Regions from separate parts of the Methylosinus sp. LW4 genome, predicted to be linked through region 2. Evidence: predicted binding sites of a transcription regulator. Region 2 holds the regulator's gene; the other holds the start of a gene.

Region 1 (5,637 bases), 1.9 Mb from region 2:
GCGCCCAAGACAGCAAGGAAACCGTAAGGCTCGTGGCGGTCCTCGCGATCGTCGCCATTGTCTCGCTCGCCGTGGCGATCGGCCTCAGAATGTGGAAGTAGCGCCGCTTTCGCCCGCATCAGGCGATGATGTCGGGCGTGAGCTGATCCTCTAGAAACGCCAAGCGATCGCGCAGCAGCAATTTTCTTTTCTTCAGCCGCTGAATTTGCAGCTGGTCCACGGCGCCGACCGCGAGAAGGGCGTCGATCGCATCCTCGAGGTCCTTGTGCTCGAGCCTCAGCCGCTCGACTTCTTGCCGGATCGCATCGCGTTCGGCTTCGTTCAGCTCATCCACCATTCGCCAACCTGCCCGAGCGCCGCTCGGCGGCGAGTCGTGACGCGAGGATTATCGCCTCGCATCATGTTCATCTTCAAGTCCTAATGAGAAGGCGGCGACGCCTTCCCGTTAATCTTCCGTCTCAATCGACCGCGATCGACTTGTCCAGCTCCACGCAGGCGGCCGGATCGACGCGCTCCAGCTCGAAGACGCGGTTTTGGCGCGTCAGCTCCAGATAGACGGATTTCTTCTTCTGGTCCGGGCCGCGCCAGCCGCTCACGCCCTCGTCCAGGTAGAGCGTGACCGAAACGCCATCCTCGGCGAGATCGATGGGAAACGCGCCGCCTTCCTCGGCCGATCCGCCGAGGCCGCCGCGCGCCATGCATTGGGCGGTGGCGTCCTTGCGGAAGGAGCGGACGAGGCGGGAGCCGGAGACGTCGCGATTGGCCTCCTCGCTCCAAACGCAGCCGCCGACGACATAGAAGGGCTTGCCATGGCCCTTGTGGCGAAGCTCGACGCGCAGATCGCGCGCGTCCTCCGGCGTCGTGGCGAGTTCGCGCTGCAGCGACAGCCGCACGGAGACGACGGTCTGGCCGGGATGCGCGCGCAAATGCGCTTCGTCATAGCGACGGAAGAAGCAGGCCCCGCTCGGCGGGACTTTGTCGATCAGCAGATTTTTGGCGGCGGCGGCGCTCGAAAGAGCGAGAAACAGAGAGACGCATAGCGAGCGCTTCATTTTCCGAATGTCATCCCCCGGCAGGCGCCGGCGCATAGGCTTCGCGCATCGAAGCGATCTGCGCGACCTTGTCGGCGAGCGCGCTCCAATCGTCGCGCTCCGCGATATGCGCCCAGATCGATTCGACCTCTTCGATCAGCATAGTGCAGGGGACGGGGCGACGAAAATAGGGATGGTCGAGATTGGCGGCGGGCGATGTCGCATGCGCGGCCAGCGCCGCGCGCAGCCCTTGGAATTCCGGCGCGTCATAGGCGGCGGCCTCCGGGCTCGCGGCGGCGCGCTCGCGGCTCGCCATGCCGCCGCGCCAATCGAAGAAGGTCTGCTCGAAGGGCGCCTGCGTCTTGCCGAGAAATTCCAGCAATCCTTTGGCGAGCGCGGCGTCCTGCTCGGGATCCTCCGCCGGCAGCAGGCCGAAGCGGTCGAGCAGAGCGAGCTGGAACTCGCGCTGGATGACGGCCTGAAAGCCGCCGAGAATCTGCTCGGCGCGCTGCAGCCCGACATGCGGCAGAATGGTCTCCGCGAGGCGCGTGAGATTCCAGCCGAGCGCGCCCGGCTGACGGCCGAAGGAATAGAGCCCGCTGTCGTCGAAATAGGCCGCGGTGAATTGCGGATCATAGCGCGGCGCGAAGCGCCACGGCCCATAGTCGAAGCTCTCGCCGGTGACGTTGATATTGTCCGAGTTGAGAACGCCATGGACGAAGCCTGCGGCCATATAGCGCGCCCCGAGTCGCCCCACGCGCGCCACGACGCGCTCCAGAAAAGCGCCGGCGCGGCTTTCCGCCGGCTCGCCGGCCAGCTCGGGAAAATAATTGGCGACGCAATAGTCGATGAGCCGCCCGAGCCCCTCCTGGTCGTCGAGATGGGCGAGGCGCTGAAACGTGCCGATGCGAATATGCGAATGGGAGAGCCGCACCAGCACGCTGGAGCGCGTCGGCGACGGCTCGTCGCCGCGATAGAGCGGCTCGCCGGTCTCGATCAGGCTGAAGCTCTTGGAGGTGTCGACGCCCTGCGCCTCCAGCATCTCTGTGGCGAGAATCTCGCGTACGCCGCCCTTCAGCGTGAGCTTGCCGTCGCCCTGGCGTGACCAGGGCGTGCGGCCCGAGCCCTTCGTGCCGAGATCGAGCAGGCGTCCGTCCTCGGCGTCGCGCAGCTGCGTGAACAGAAAGCCGCGGCCGTCGCCTATGTCGGGATTATAGGTGCGGAACTGATGGCCGTGATAGCGCAGCGCCAGCGGCTGCGGAAAGCCGCCGGGCAGCGGCTCGAAACGGCCGAGATGGGCGATCCATTCCTCTTCCGTCAGCGTGTCCAGGCCGACGCGCGCCGCCCATCGCTGATTGCGATAGCGCAATATGTGCTGCGGAAAGCGCGCGGGCTCCACAGGGTCGAAGAAGCCGTCGCCGAGCGTGGCGTGGAGGGTTTCGGCGCGATAGCGCGGGGAAGGGGGCATGGGGATTCTCGGCTCTCGCTATGGCAGAAAATTCTGCGACCATAGACGCCGCGAAGCAAGCCGGGCGCCCGCATCGGCCAGGGCGCCGTCCCCCGCCACAAAAAAAGGCGGAGAGCAGCTCTCCGCCTCGACGCTAGACCTCTATCGCAATCTGCTCAGTGCAGGCTGACGCCTTGCCGCAGCTTGTTGATCTCGTCCTTGAGCTGAAGCTTTTTGCGTTTCAGTTCGTGGAGCTTCGAATCATCGTATCGGGGATGGTGCTGAACCTGCTCGATCTCTTTCTTGAGCGCCTGATGGCGGCGTTCGAGCTCGACGAGATGGGTCTGTAGCGACATACGGCGCCTCCTTTGGTTGATGACAGAAGGACGACGTCAGTGTGACATGAATTCCAAGGCCCGCAAGGGGCGAAGTCGTCGCGGGGCAATGAATTATTTCGCCCGAAGCCATTGCGTGCGGAAGGAAATCTTAACGTTCGGCGACGCCGAGGCCGCGGTTTTACGACAGGGCGTGGAAACTGTCGAAGGGCGCTTGCGCCTCGGCCCGACAGCCATTATACGGGCGTCACTCGCGCTGGACGGAGCAAGCATCCGAACGGCGCCGGGGGCGCGTAGCTCAGCGGGAGAGCACTACGTTGACATCGTAGGGGTCACAGGTTCAATCCCTGTCGCGCCCACCATTCTGATCTACCCTACGCACGATCTGTTCCGCCGCCCGATGACGAAAGCTCATCGGGCGATTTTTTTGTCGGTCGCCTGGCGTCCCCTACAGTGCGTGGCCGCGCCGCGGCGATATTCGGCGGAGTTTCTATTTCAATTCGACGTTCCGCGGCCTATATCATCGAAATTGAGCTTGTTACTGGGGCCGAATCTTTGGGCGCGGGAAGTCGCCGATTGCAATCGACTTCGATATCGGCTCCAATCGATAAGATTCGACCGCGGAGGAAAAAGCCATGTCCGAAGCCGAAGACAAAGCGCTCGTCGCGCAGATACTCTCTTCCTATCTTTCGAATAATACTGTTGCGCCTCTCGATCTTCCCTCTGTCATCGCGGCCGTGAAAAAAGCCTTCGGCGGTGGCGACGCCGAGACGACGAATGCAACGGAGGGCGAGGCTAAGCAGTGGCGGCCTGCCGTTCCTGTGAAGAAATCCATCACCGCGGATGCGATTTCTTGCCTTTGTTGTGGCGAGCCGTTCAAATCCTTGAAGCGTCATCTTCAGGCCGAGCACAAGCTGACGCCGGAGGAGTATCGCGCCGCCTTCGATCTGAAGAGCGATTATCCGATCGTCGCGCCCAATTACGCCGCGCAGCGCTCGGCTCTGGCCAAATCGCTGGGTCTCGGCCGCAAGCCGTCGGCGAAGGGCGCCGCCGCGGCGAAGAAGCGCGGCGCGCCGGCGCGCGGCAGAGCCGCCGCCGAAGCCTGACAGAAGCCGCGCCGCGGAGCTCGCTCGTCGGCGCGTCTCACTCGATATGATAGGCGTCGAAGGCGCCTCCGCCCGCATAGGGCGAATAGGCGTAGGGGCCGTATTTGCGCGCCTTCGCCTCGCTCACCAGATTGAGCGCGACTCCCGCTATTCCGCCGCGATCGGGAAGCCGCTCGATCGCATGGGCGACCGTCTCGCGCGCCGTCGCCGCCCAGCGAATGATGATGATTGTCTTATCGACGAGGCCGGCGACGACGATCGGATCGACGACGGGGCCGAGCGGCGGCGTGTCGACGATGACGAGATCGAAGCTTCCGCGCAGCGCGGCCAGGAGCGTTTTCATCTTCTCGGAGGCGAGAAGATCGGCGGGAGCTTGTATCTCGCCGCCGGCCGGAAGAACCCACAGCCCCCGCGTCTCATCGAAGAAGATCGCGGCGATCGGGCTCGCGGAGCCGATGAGCAGCTCGACGAGGCCGGGCCTCTCCTCGGCGAGGAAGAGCTTCGACGCGGCGCGGCGGCGCAGATCGGCGTCGATCAGCAGCGTGCGCAGGCCCGATTGCGCGGCGGAGGCGGCGAGCGCGGCGGCGATCGTCGTCGTTCCTTCGCCAGGGACGGCGGAGGCGAGCTGAATCAGCCTGGGCGGATCGTCCACATCGCTCATGGCGATGGCGCTGCGCAGAGCCCGGAGCGCCTCGCTGGCGCGCGATAGAGGCTTTGCGCGCACGAGATCGACGAGGGCGGGGTCGCTCGATGCAATTTTGGGAATGGAGCCGAGCAGGGGCAGGGCGAGCGTCGTCTCGATCTGCGCGATCGTCGTGAATCCCGCATCCTTCAATTCGCAGGCATAGGCGGCGCCGAGCCCGAGGATCGCGCCGAGCGCCAGCGCGATCAGCAGCGTCTGCTCGGCGTCGGGCCAGGACGGGGCGCTCGGCGCGAGGGCCGGCGATATGATTCGCGCGTCGCGCGGCTCGAATTTGGCTTGCTCCTCCACCAAGCGCGCGCGGCGCATCGTCTCGTCGAGCAGCTTGCGATCGGCGGCGGCGGCGCGCTCCAGCTCGTTTCGCCGCACCAGCCGCTCCTTGCCGCGCGCCTCGGATTCGGAAATCTCGCGCAGCGCGGCTTCGGCGGCCTCGCTGCTTTTTTCCGCCTGCTCCAGCTCCTGGCGCGCGCCGGCCGCGAGACGGCGTCGCTCGGCGTCCATGGCGCGCCGGACATCGGCGATCTCGGCGCGCAGCGCGATCACGGAAGGATGCGCCGCCGTATAGCGGGCGCGCAGCTCCGCCTCGCGGCGGGAGAGTTGGTCGGCGCGCTGGCGAAGCTCGTCGAGCGCTCCGCCGAGGCCGGGCGACTGCCTAAGCTCTATTTGGGCCTTTCGCTCGGCCGCCTCCGCCCGCGCCTCCGCCGCGCGCTGCGCGATGGCGGACTGCTGCTCCGCGGGCGTGGAGGGGCCGGCGGCGGCGCGAAATTGCGCCAGCGCCTCCTCGGAGGCGCGCGATTGGCGTTGCAGCGCGACGAGCCGCTCGGCGAGCCAGGCGGAGGCGCGCCGAGCCGCCTCGAGCCGCGTGTCCAGCCTGTCGACCACGAAGGCGTCGGCGATCGCATCGGCGAGCCGCGCCGCTTTCGCCGGATCGGTCGCGGTGACGGCGATTTTTATCACTGGCGAATAGCGCAGCTGGGCGACGGAGAGGGCGCTGCGCAAACGGTCGAGCGCGGCGGCG
Region 2 (5,637 bases):
GCCGCGAGCGTCGCGCGATGAGCATGGAGACGATCGCCCCCGAGGCGCCGCGGGTCGCCGCGAAAAGCTCCTTCTATCTCGCCATGCGCATTCTCGAGCCCGAGCGGCGCGACGCAATGTATGCGATCTACGGCTTCTGCCGCGCCGTCGACGACATTGCGGATGAGGAGGGCGACCGCGCTCTGCGCCTCTCCCAGCTCGACGATTGGCGGCGCGATCTCGATGCGCTCTATGCCGGCCGCACGCATCAGCGTTGCGCCGATCTGGCGCGGCCGGTGCGCCGCTTCGGCCTCGAGCGCGCCGATTTCGAGGCGGTCATAGACGGCATGGCGATGGATGTCGTGGAGGACATTCGCGCGCCGGAATGGGATCGGCTCGATCTCTATTGCGATCATGTCGCGAGCGCAGTGGGACGGCTCTCTGTGCGCGTCTTCGGCCTCGCCGATGAGGCGGAGAGCGCCGGCGGCGCGCTGCCGACCAAGGCGCGAATGCTCGCCTACCACATGGGCCGCGCCTTGCAGCTCACCAATATTCTGCGCGATCTCGACGAGGACGAGGCGCGCGGCCGGCTCTATCTCCCGCGCGAGGCGCTGGAGGCGGCCGGCGTCACGAATTTCGCGCGCGGCGCTGTGCTGGCGCATCCCGGCCTTCAGCAAGTCTGCGCGGCCGTGGCCGAGCGCGCGCGCAAGCATTATGCGGAGTCGGAGCTGCTGATGCGCGTCTCGCCGCAGCGCGCGGTGAAGGCGCCCTATCTGATGGCGACCGCCTATCGCTCGGTTCTCGACCGTCTGGTGGCGCGCGGCTTCGCGCCGCCACGGGCGCCGGTCTCCGCGTCGCGGACGAAAGTCCTGCTGGCGCTGCTGAGATTCGCGCTGACGTGAGCGGAACGACTCACATCATCGGCGCCGGCCTCGCCGGCCTCTCCTGCGCCATTCGCCTGACCGACGAGGGCCGGAGCGTCGCGCTCTATGAGGCGGCGCGCATGGCGGGCGGGCGCTGCCGTTCCTATTACGATTCCAGCCTCGATCTCGTCATCGACAATGGCAATCATCTGCTGCTCTCCGGCAATTCCACGGCGCTGGATTACGCGCGGCGCATCGGCTCGGCGGAGGAACTGGTCGGGCCGAAGGAATGCGCCTTCGACTTTTTGGACACGCGCGACGGCGTCCGCTGGCGCATGAGGCCGAACGCGTCGCGCCTGCCCTGGTGGATTTTCGCGCGCGACCGCCGCGTCCCCGGAACATCGCCGGGCGATTATCTCGGCGCGATCGGCATTCTGCTCGCCAAAAAGGGCGCGACCATCGGCGAGGCGATGAATTGCTCGGGCGTGCTCTATGAGCGGCTGTGGGGGCCGGTGCTGCTCTCCGCGCTCAACACAGAGCCGCGCGAGTCTTCCGCCGCTCTCGCCGCCGCCGTGCTGCGCGAGACTCTCGCCGCAGGCGGCGCCGCCTGCCGTCCGCTGGTCGCGCGGCGCGGGCTCGGGACGGCTTTTATCGAGCCGGCGCTGAGCGCGCTCGTCGCGCGGGGCGCCGCGCCGCGCTTCGCCGCGCGGCTGAAGGGAATCGAATTTTCCGAGGAGCGCGCCACAGCGCTCGATTTCGGCGATGAGAAGATCGCGCTCGGCGCGAATGATCGCGTCGCGCTCGCCGTCCCGCCCTGGGCGGCGCAGGAGCTCGTTCCGGGCCTCGTCGCGCCGGATGATTTCCGCGGCATCGTCAATGCGCATTTCAAGATCGCGCCGCCGCCCGGCCAGCCGGCGCTGCTCGGCATGATCGGCTCGCTCACCGAATGGCTGTTCGCCTTCGAGGATCGGCTCTCGGTGACGATAAGCGGCGCCGATCGGCTGATGGACGAGCCGCGCGAGAGCCTCGCCGAGCGCATATGGGCCGAGGTCGCCGCCGCGACGGGCCTGCCGGCGGAGCTGCCGCCATGGCAGATCGTGAAGGAAAAGCGCGCCACTTTCGCCGCGACGCCGGCGCAGCAGCAGCGCCGCCCCGGCGCGACGACGCGCTGGCGCAATCTCTTCCTCGCCGGCGATTGGACGGCGACCGGCCTTCCGGCGACGATCGAAGGGGCGATCAGGTCCGGCTATCGCGCGGCGGAGCTGGCGCGGCGTTCGTAGGCTGATCCCGCCGCCGCCGTCATCGCGAGGAGCGTAGTGACGACGCGATCCAGGGGCCGCCCCACGGCTCTAGATTGCTTCGCTTCGCTCGCAATGACGATGGGCTGAGGGAGCGCGCGCAGACAAAAGCGAGCCTGAAGGCTCGCGGTCCAAAGCGTCCCCTGGACCGCGAGCCTTCAGGCTCGCATCGCGCGTCAGTTGCGTCCAAAAGTCTCGTCGAAGGAATAGCCGGTGCCGCGCACGGTGCGGATCGGGTCTTTCTCGCGGCCGCGGATGATCGCCTTGCGCAGGCGGCCGACATGCACGTCGACGGTGCGCTCGTCGATCTCCGCCGAGAGGCCCCATACGCTGTCCAGCAATTGCGCGCGCGAGAAGACGCGGCCGGGCTTCTCCATCAGATATTCCAGCAGACGGAACTCCGTCGGGCCGAGATGAATCTCGCGCCCGCCGCGCTTGACGCGGCGCGTCTCGCGGTCGAGGTCTATGTCGCCGGCGACGAGGCGCGTCGCCACCCGCTCCGGCCGCGCGCGGCGCAGCAGCGCATGGACGCGCGCCATCAGCTCCGGCGGCGAGAAGGGCTTCACCACATAATCGTCGGCGCCGATGGAGAGGCCGCGCACACGCTCATTCTCGTCGCCGCGCGCGGTGAGCATGATGATCGGCATGCTGCGCGTGTCGTCGCGCGCGCGGAGGCGCCGGCAGATTTCGAGGCCGGAGACGCCGGGCAGCATCCAGTCGAGAATGACGAGATCGGGCTGCGATTCGGCGAGGCGGATTTCCGCCTCGTCGCCACGCTCTATGTGCTCGACGAGAAAGCCCTCGGCCTCGAGATTATAGCCGAGCAGCAGCGCCAGCGCCGCGTCGTCCTCGACGACGAGAATTCGCGGCGCCCTGTCGTGCGGCGCCTCGCGCGGAGCGGCGACGCGGATTTCATTCATTTCGTGGGCTCATCCGGTTCCGCGCTGGCGGGAAGGCTGGCCGATTTGCCCTTGGGGCGGTCGGTCGGCATCGCCTCGCCAGTGACGAGATAGACGATCGTCTCGGCGACATTGGTGGTGTGATCGCCGATGCGCTCTATGTTCTTCGAGCAGAAGAGCAGATGCGTGCAGAAGGAGATGTTGCGCGGATCCTCCATCATGAAGGTGAGGAGATCGCGGAACACCGAATCTTCCAGCGCGTCGAGCTCGCTGTCATTGGTCCAGACCGCGCGGGCGCGCTCGACGTCGCGCTGAGCGTAGGCGTCCAGCACGTCCTTCAGCTGTATGGCCGCGACTTCCGCCATCGTCTTGAGGCCGATGACGGCGCGCGGCACGCGCGCTTCGGAGAGGATTTTCACCGTGCGCTTGGCGATGCTCTTGGCGAGATCGCCGACGCGCTCGAGATCGGCGGCGATGCGCATGGCGGCGATGCATTCGCGCAGATCGATGGCGAGCGGCTGCCGCCGCGCGATGGTGAGGATGGCGTTCTCCTCTATCTCGCGCTGCAGCGCGTCGAGGCGCTGATCGGTGGCGACGACGCGATGGGCGAGCTCTATGTCGAAATTGGCGAGCGCATCCATGGCTTCGGCGAGCATTTTCTCGGCGATGCCTCCCATCTCGGCGATACGACGGCCGAGCACTTCGAGGTCGCGGTCATAGGAGCTGACGATATGTTCGCTCATGGTCTCAATGTCCTCGTGCGCGATGCGCGCTCAGCCGAAGCGGCCGGTGATATAGTCCTGCGTCTTCTTGTTCTGCGGCGCGGTGAAGAGATTATTGGTCTCGCCGAATTCGACGAGATCGCCGAGATACATGAAGGCGGTGAAATCGGAGACGCGCGCCGCCTGCTGCATGTTGTGGGTGACGATGGCGATCGTGTAGCGCTCCGACATTTCGTCGATGAGCTCCTCGATCTTCGCCGTCGAGATCGGGTCCAGCGCCGAGCAGGGCTCGTCGAAGAGGATCACCTCCGGCTGAATGGCGACGGTGCGCGCGATGCACAGACGCTGCTGCTGGCCGCCCGAGAGCCCCAGGCCGCTCGAGTTCAGCTTGTCGCGCACCTCGTCCCACAGCGCCGCGCCGCGCAGCGCCGCCTCGACGCGCCCGTCGAGCTCGCTGCGCGAGAGCTTCTCATAGAGGCGGATGCCGAAGGCGATATTGTCGTAGATCGACATGGGGAAGGGCGTCGGCTTCTGGAACACCATGCCGACGCGCGAGCGCAGCAGGTTGAGGTCGACGCGCGGGTCGAGGATGTTCTCGCCGTCGAGCAGCACCTCGCCCTCGGCGCGCTGCTTGGGATAGAGGTCGTACATGCGGTTCAATATGCGCAGCAGAGTCGATTTGCCGCAGCCGGACGGGCCGATGAAGGCCGTCACCTTATTGGTGTAGAGCGGCAGCGAGATCGATTTCAGCGCCTTTGTCGATCCGTAATAGAAATCCAGATCGCGAACCGAGACCTTGGTCGGAATGGTGGCTTCGACAACCGGCATGGCGGTCATTTGTGTTTTCCCTGGCTGCTGAGCGCGCGCGCGGTGATGGAGAGCAGAAGGACGGCGATGGTGACGAGCAGAGCGCCGGTCCAGGCGAGCTGCTGCCAGTCCTTGTAGGGCGAGAGCGCGAATTGGAAGATGACGACGGGCAGGCTGGAGACCGGCGCGTTGAGATCCGTGCTCCAGAACTGATTGTTGAGCGAGGTGAACAGCAGCGGCGCCGTCTCGCCGGAGACGCGCGCAATGGCCAGCAGCACGCCGGTGACGATGCCCGATTTCGCCGCGCGATAGGCGACGCGCATCAGCATATGCGAGCGCGGCAGGCCGAGCGCCGTCGCCGCCTCGCGCAGCGGCAGCGGCACCAGCAGCAGCATGTCCTCCGTGGTGCGCACGACGACCGGCACCACCAGCACGCCCAGCGCCAGCGCGCCCGCTATGCCGGAGAAATGGCCGACGCGGGCCACCACCACCGTATAGACGAAGAGGCCGATGACGATGGAGGGCGCGCTGAGCAGAATGTCGTTGATGAAGCGCACGAGGGTGCTGAGCTTCGAGTAGCGGCCATATTCGGCCATATAGGTGCCGGCGAGCATTCCGAGCGGCGTGCCGAGCAGCACGCCGATCGTCGTCATCACCAGCGAGCCGGCGATGGCGTTGAGCAGGCCGCCGGTGGCGCCGGGCGGCGGCGTCATCTCGGTGAAGACGGCCGGCGAGAGGCCGCGCGCGCCTTCATAGATCAGCGCGCCGAGGATCAGCACCAGCCAGGCGAGGCCGAACAGCGTGCCGGTCCAGCACAGCGTCGTGGCGACGATATTGATGCGGCGGCGGGAGGAATAGAGGGACAAGGGTCAGGCTCCCGATTTCTGCTCGATGCGCATCAGCATGAAGCGCGCCGCCGCCAGCACGAAGAAGGTGATGACGAAGAGGATGAGGCCGAGCTCGATCAGCGCGGAGGTGTAGAGATCGCCGACAGCCTCGGTGAACTCATTGGCGATGGTCGCCGATATGGTCGTGCCCGGCGCGAGCAGCGAGCTCGAAACCTTATGGG

The links. The regulator PhoB, encoded in region 2, activates phosphate uptake and scavenging genes when phosphate is short. The targets are predictions, from matches to a motif close to TGTCATNNANCTGTCAT.
Region 1: a site for PhoB is predicted at 2,854-2,870, ahead of METLW4_RS26985 (YdcH family protein). Genes of this name have one in related genera too.

Annotation. Positions count from the first base shown of each region.
Region 1 covers NZ_KB900626.1:1,107,608-1,113,244, forward strand. Annotated here, with positions in the region: gene METLW4_RS0105635 (YdcH family protein) at 119-337, opposite strand; gene METLW4_RS0105640 (hypothetical protein) at 459-1,052, opposite strand; gene METLW4_RS0105645 (protein adenylyltransferase SelO) at 1,063-2,499, opposite strand; gene METLW4_RS26985 (YdcH family protein) at 2,655-2,834, opposite strand; tRNA gene METLW4_RS0105655 (tRNA-Val) at 3,101-3,175, shown strand; gene METLW4_RS0105660 (MucR family transcriptional regulator) at 3,449-3,919, shown strand; gene METLW4_RS0105665 (GumC family protein) at 3,957-5,637, opposite strand, start outside.
Region 2 covers NZ_KB900626.1:3,007,234-3,012,870, reverse strand. Annotated here, with positions in the region: gene hpnC (squalene synthase HpnC) at 1-21, shown strand, start outside; gene hpnD (presqualene diphosphate synthase HpnD) at 18-881, shown strand; gene hpnE (hydroxysqualene dehydroxylase HpnE) at 878-2,122, shown strand; gene phoB (phosphate regulon transcriptional regulator PhoB) at 2,317-3,060, opposite strand; gene phoU (phosphate signaling complex protein PhoU) at 3,057-3,782, opposite strand; gene pstB (phosphate ABC transporter ATP-binding protein PstB) at 3,813-4,598, opposite strand; gene pstA (phosphate ABC transporter permease PstA) at 4,595-5,434, opposite strand; gene pstC (phosphate ABC transporter permease subunit PstC) at 5,438-5,637, opposite strand, start outside.